Spirosoma rhododendri: one gene and its partner. The protein of the gene in region 2 interacts with the protein of the main gene of each other region in a pairwise test. Links are inferred from orthologs where the notes say so. Each region holds a gene or a part of one and is shown on either strand. Other genes may lie near its edges.

The links.
Region 1: the proteins of ctaD (region 2) and HH216_RS04655 interact in binary tests that used the Escherichia coli proteins (3 or more experiments, as listed by UniProt). The link is inferred for Spirosoma rhododendri from one-to-one orthologs.

Annotation. Positions count from the first base shown.
Region 1 is NZ_CP051677.1:1,181,831-1,185,087, forward strand. The notes cover bases 105-3,036. They hold HH216_RS04655 (methionine aminotransferase), read right to left. Parts: upstream 2,151-3,036; coding sequence 1,059-2,150; downstream 105-1,058. Other genes in these bases: HH216_RS04650 (3-hydroxyacyl-CoA dehydrogenase), read left to right, coding at 105-852; HH216_RS04660 (TonB-dependent receptor), read right to left, coding at 2,402-3,036. Also shown: HH216_RS04645 (YjjG family noncanonical pyrimidine nucleotidase), read left to right, coding at 1-44; more of HH216_RS04650, read left to right, coding at 73-104; more of HH216_RS04660, read right to left, coding at 3,037-3,257. UniProt on the Escherichia coli protein: Shows aminotransferase activity with methionine and histidine as substrates, and to a lesser extent also with phenylalanine.
Region 2 is NZ_CP051677.1:2,016,617-2,019,940, reverse strand. The notes cover bases 171-3,169. They hold ctaD (cytochrome c oxidase subunit I), read right to left. Parts: upstream 2,518-3,169; coding sequence 823-2,517; downstream 171-822. Other genes in these bases: coxB (cytochrome c oxidase subunit II), read right to left, coding at 2,514-3,169; HH216_RS08390 (cytochrome c oxidase subunit 3), read right to left, coding at 279-845; HH216_RS08395 (cytochrome c oxidase assembly protein), read right to left, coding at 171-282. In the rest of the region: more of HH216_RS08395, read right to left, coding at 1-170; more of coxB, read right to left, coding at 3,170-3,324. UniProt on the Escherichia coli protein: Cytochrome bo(3) ubiquinol oxidase is the terminal enzyme in the aerobic respiratory chain of E.coli that predominates when cells are grown at high aeration.

The DNA of each region.
Region 1 (3,257 bases), 830 kb from region 2 along the record:
CCTATACCATTCAACACTGGCGCGAACTGATGGCGATTCTATAACGCATCAGCACGCTCAAAAAGCCAACGCATGACTTTCGATAACACAACTGCCCTCGTCACAGGGGGTGCCTCGGGGCTGGGCGAAGCCACCGTCAGGATGCTGGCCGCGCAGGGAGCCAACGTCATTATCGCCGATCTGAATCAGGAGCGTGGCTACGCTTTGGCAGACGAGCTGGGCAAGCGGGTACGCTTCTGCCTAACCAACGTCACTGACGAAAGCGACGTACAGGCGGCTATCAACCGGGCCGTCGATACGTTCGGTGGATTGCACATCAACGTCAACTGCGCGGGAGTAGCCGAAGCCCGCAAGACGCTCGGCAAGGTCGATGGCGTGTATGGGGCGCACTCGCTGGCGGCTTTCCAGAAAGTGATTGCCGTCAACCTGATCGGTACGTTCAACGCTATTCGGCTATCGGCCATGGCCATGGAGCGCAACGAACCGAATGCCGAAAGAGAGCGGGGCGTTATCATCAGCACGGCCTCGGTTGCGGCTTTCGACGGGCAGATGGGGCAGGCCGCTTATTCGGCGTCGAAGGGCGGTATCGTCGGGATGACGTTGCCCATCGCCCGCGATCTCGCCCGGTCGGGTATTCGCGTGATGACCATTGCACCCGGCTTGTTCGAGACGCCCCTGCTGGCGTCGCTACCCGAAGAAGCACGGCTATCGCTGGGGCAGCAGGTACCGTTCCCGTCGCGGCTCGGCCGCCCGGCGGAATACGCCCAACTGGCAAAAAGTATTATCGAAAACGCCATGCTCAACGGCGAAGTCATCCGCTTGGATGGCGCTATCCGCATGGGGCCCAAATAGTGCTGATGTAGTTGTGTAGCCTGGACCGGCCCGCCGGCGCGGCTCCAGGTCCGGGTGGGCGCGTAGCGACCGAAAAAGCTACCGCCTGGCATAGTTACCCTGACGAGCACCCGGACGTGGATCGCTCCGGCGCACCGGTCCAGGCTACACGGACGCTCCTTTCAGATATGGACGTCTGGGCTACACAACTAACAGGCTATCCGTAGCTACAACTTACTCAATCGCTCGGCGGCTTCCTGGATGACGTCGTCGGTTTTAGCGAAGCAGAAGCGGAGAATGTGGTAGTCGTTCTGCTGGTGGTAGAATACCGATGTTGGAATCGAGGCCACGCCGATCTCTTTCGTCAGTCGAATAGCCAAGTCGTAATCTGGCTCATCGGTGATCGCGTCGTAGGCGACGCACTGAAAAAAGCTGCCCTCGGCGGGTGTGGATCGAAACCGGCTATTGGCGATGCCAGCCAGAAACAGATCCCGTTTGCGCTGGTAGAAAGCGGGGAGTTGCTGGTAGCGGGCCGGTTCAGCCAAATAGTCGGCAATGGCGTATTGCATGGGCGTAACGGTGCTAAACGTGACATACTGGTGAATCTTACGAAACGCAGCTGTCAGTGGGGCTGAGGCCAGACAATACCCGATCTTCCAGCCCGTGATGTGAAACGTCTTCCCAAACGATCCAACCACGAACGTGCGGTCGCGCAGCACCGGATGCGTCATCAATGACTGATGCGTGCGCCCGTCGAACAGGATATGCTCGTAGACTTCATCACTGACCAGCCAAATGTTGCGGTCCTGCACCAGTCGGGCCAGTTGATCGAGGTCGTCGCGGGTCCAGCAGCGCCCGGTCGGGTTGTGCGGGGTGTTGACCATGATCAGCCGTGTACGGTCCGTAATGGCCTCTTCCACCACCGACCAGTCGACGGCGTAGTCGGGCGGGGTTAGCGTGATGTAGACGGGTATGCCACCGTTCAGGTCGATGGTCGGCACGTAGCTGTCGTAAGCCGGTTCAAACACAATCACTTCATCGCCGGGCTGCACCACTGCTGTAACAGCCGCAAAAATCGCTTCCGTTGCCCCCGACACAATCGTGACCTCCGTATCAGGATCATAACTAACCCCGTACTGCTCCGCCGTTTTCTGCGCCAGCCGCTCCCGTAACACCGGTACACCCGTCATCGGCGCATACTGATTCCGGCCCGCCCGCATATGTTCGTCGACCAGTGCCGTCAGCGCGGGGTCGCAGTCGAAGCCGGGAAAGCCCTGCGACAGATTCAGTGCCCCCGTCTCCGTCGCCAGTTGCGACATCACGGTGAAAATGGTCGTTCCCACGCGGGGTAGTTTATCAGGGAGTAGCACGGTATTCGGTTTTCAGTTTACGGTTTACAGTTTTCGGCGGTCTGACGGGTCGGCACACAGTCGAGCGAATAAGCAAGTTACCGCCAAAACGCAGAACGACCACCCACAAATGGATGGTCGTTCTGTCTTCTGATCGGTCCGGTGATGCGTCAGCCCGCGCCACGGTGACCACCGTGGACCGTAATCTGTAAACCGTAACCTTAGAAAGATGCCGTTAGGCGGGTGAACAGGAAGCGACCGTTGAAGCCACCCTGGTTCGAGCCAAACAGGAACCGGCCCCGGTTCGACGCATCACGACCCGACGCGTAATCGACCGAGCCCAGCGCGTTGCGAGGGTCGATATAAATCTGATCGGGGTAGATATCGAACAGGTTGTTAGCACCCAGCGACAGACTGACAGCTTTCGTGAAGCGGTAGTTCAGCGTTAGGTCCGTAATCCAGACCGGATTGAATGTCTGATCGATGTACGGATCACCGGCTTCGTTGCGGGCAAACTGCGAATTGTAGTAGGCACCGCTGGCGTTTTTCGCGTAGGGGTCCAGATTCGTCCGGTTCGTCACCGAGCCAAAGCGTACCGTCCGCAGCGTTACATCGAACTTGTTGATCGTGTACGACGCGCTCAGGTTGATCTTGTTCTGCGGCTGTCCCGTTTCGAGCAGTGCTACCTGCGAGCGGTCGAAGAAGATGTTGCGGAACCACGTATCGGGGTTGCCGCCCTTGTTCTCGTTGTTGGCCGCACTATTGATCAGCGTCGACGGGTTCACCGACAACACCTTGTTCTGGTTGAAGTTGATAGCCGCCGTCAGCGTCAGTTGACCCGGACCAGCTTTCAGCCGCTCCGTCGCCACGATGTCGATCCCTTTCGTGCGGGTGTCGGCGGCATTGGCGAAGAAGCGAACGTTATTGATTCCCACGTACTCATTGGCGGCAAAGCCCAGCACCGACCGGCTGAACGCACCCGAATACAGAATCCGGTCTTTGATGTCGATCAAGTAGGCGTCAACCGTAATCGTGAACTGCCGACCGATCTGACTCGTCAGACCCAGCGTGTAGTTG
Region 2 (3,324 bases):
TGCCCGGCCTAACGGCTGACGCGGTAACCCCAGCACCAGCAGCGGTGCCGCCAGCAGCAACAACAGCATATGCCCGACCATGTGCGCGCTCATCGAGCAGGTAATGCCCAGCGTGTGCAGGGGCGAAAACTGCACCAGCGCCAGCAAGGCCAGCCCGGCCGCGTACAGCCCCGCGCCCCGCTGCCACCGCCAGCCCGACGCGCTGCCGTAAAACAGCCCCAGCGCCAGCAACAACCCGACGCTGACCAGATCGAACGACCAATAGTGCATAACCGAACTCATGACGCACGTGGGGTTAGAAAGTGAGGCAACACGTATACGACCACGAATACCACTGCCCACACGACGTCGACAAAGTGCCAGTAGATACCCACCGACGGCAGCAGGGCCGAATCGGGATCGTCGAGATCACCCAGAAACGCGAGATACAGCACAATCGACAGGATGATTATACCGATCAATACGTGCAGCCCGTGGAAGCCCGTCAGGGTGAAAAAACTGGTCGTGAACGTGCCTTTGCTGACGGTCAGTTGCTTGCTGAGCAGGCCGGTGTATTCGATACCCTGCCCGATCAGAAATACGACGCCCAGCACAACCGTCGCGCTGAGCCACAGCCGCAACGACTTCGTCTGCCCGCGCCGGAAGCTGACCTCCGCCCGCCAGAACGTGAAGCTGCTGCTCAGCAACAGTACCGTAAACAAACCCGTCGTGGTCAGGTCGAGGGTGGTGGCGACGCGGGGGTTCAGCGTCGGGACGTAGGTGAAATACACGAACGCCATCAGCAGGGCCAGAAAGAAAATGGCTTCCGACCCGACGATCAGTTTAATCAGTGTCTTTTGTTCCATATTTTTCTTCGTCGGATTTCTGATAATCGCCGATTTCGGGGTGATTCAGGTCGTGTACGGGTCGGAAACTGTAGACCGGCGGCAGTATCGTGAAGTTTTTCAGGGCCGGGGGCGAACTCGTCAGCCACTCGAAGGTGTAGCCGTCCCACGGGTTGTCGCCCGCCCGTTTGCCGCGTTTTATGGCGTCGTAGAGCAGGTACAGAAAGATCAGCATGGACCCGCCCATCAGGAACGCCCCCAGCGACGAAATCAGGTTGAGCAAACTATAGCCGGCCAGATTCGGGTAGGTGTACACGCGCCGGGGCATCCCGATGATACCAAGGATGTGCTGCATGAAAAAGGTCATGTTGAACCCGATCATAAACAGCCAGAAAAACCACTTACCGAGCGTTTCGCTGTACATCCGCCCGCTGATTTTTGGAAACCAGTAGAAGAATCCGGCAAACAGCCCGAACAGGCTACCACCCAGAAATACGTAGTGCAGGTGCGCCACGACATAGTACGTATCGGTCAGTTGCCAGTCGATGGGCACGATGGCAAACGAGATGCCGCTCAGTCCGCCGATGGTGAACTCGACCAGAAAGGCGGTGGCAAACAGCATCCCCGTCGTGAACCGGATCGAGCCGCCGTACATCGTACCCAGCCAGTTGAAAATCTTGACGCCCGTCGGGATACCGATGAGCATACTGCTAACCGCGAAAAAGCTGTTGACGGTGTTGCCCATGCCCGTCGCGAACATATGGTGGACCCACACGCCGAACGCCAGCAGCGAAATTGCAATCCCCGACCCGACCACGAACGGATAGCCGAAGATGGGTTTGCGCGAATACACCTGAAACACTTCCGACAGCACCCCAAACGGCGGCAGTACCACGATGTACACTTCGGGGTGGCCAAACAACCAGAACAGATGCTGCCACAGTAAAGCCGACCCGCCCGCGTCGGTGTTGAAAAAATGGCCGTCGAGCTGCCGGTCGATGAGCAGCATCGCGAGGGCCGCGTTGAGCGACGGGAAAGCCGCCAGAATCAGGAAGGCGTTGATAAACACCATCCAGACAAACACCGGCAGGTACTTGTACTTCATGCTCGGCGTTCGCAGCGTAATAATCGTTACGGCCAGATTAGCCGCGGTCGATACCGTTCCGATACCCGATAGCAGCAGCCCGATGCAGTAGTAGTCGATGCCGGGCGAGGCTGAGTACTGCGTCTGATTGAGCGGGGCGTAGCTGAACCAGCCCGCGTCGGGTGCGCCACCCGCCAGAAAGCTGAAATAGAGCAGCAAACCGCCGAAGAACGAAATCCAGAAAGCAAAGGCGTTCAGCCGGGGAAAAGCCATCTCGTTGGCCCCGATCTGCAATGGCACCATATACACGGCCATACCCAGAATAGCGGGGGTCAGCACGAAGAAAATCATCGTCGTACCGTGCATCGTAAAGAGTTGGTTGTACGAGTCGGGCGCGAGAAACGTGTTTTCCGGCATCATCAGCTGCACCCGCATCAGCAGCGCCAGCAACCCGCCGACAAACAGATAGAACAGCGTCATGATCATGTACATGATCCCGATCTGCTTATGATCGACCGACGAAATCCACATCAGCAACCCCTGATCGGAATTGACCGTTGCGCCGGGCAGCGGGGTCTTGGGTTCGGGTAGTTGAACGTCCGTTATCATTTCAGAGCGGTTAGGTAATCGACCAGTACGGTGATGCTGTCTTTGGGGTAACCGAATCGGGGCATCAGCGCGCCCGGCTTCACGTGCTGCGGCTCGGTGAGCCACTTCCGCAGGTTTTCGGGGTTGTTTTCCAGCAGCCCGGCCAGCATGATTTTCCGGCTACCGAAGTGCGTCAGGTCAGGGCCGACGTTGCCGTTAGCGGCCGTCCCGCGAATACGGTGGCAGCTTCCGCAGGGCTGATGGCTGAAAAAAGCGGCCCCCGCCTGCGCCGATGCGCTTAGTTGCGTCGTGGCGTCCTGCTCCTTCTGCGCGACCCACTTTCTGAACTCCGCTTCGGGCTGGGCAACAACTTTGATCCGCATCCAGGCGTGCTGTGCCCCGCAAAATTCACTGCACGCGCCTTCGTATACGCCGGGCTTCTGAATGGTCGTCCAGACGTAGTTGGTGCGGCCCGGAATGGCGTCCATCTTGGCACCCAGCTGCGGTACCCACCAGTCGTGAATGACGTCGGCCGCGTTGATATGCACCAGTAATTTGCGCCCGACGGGCAAATGAATTTCGTTGGCAACAATCGCTTTTGTGCCGGGGTAGCTGGCTTCCCACCAGTAGCGGTGGCCGGTAATGACGACGTCGGGGCGCTGATTTCCGGCGGGGGCGGGCATCACGTTCGCCATCGTATCAATCGTCAGGTACATAAACACCGCGACGAGTAGCGTGGGTACCCCGATCATAAACCCCTCGACAACTTTATTCCCCGTAAACTGCTTTGGCTCCCCGTCGCCGGGTTTGGCCCGGAACCGCACCGAC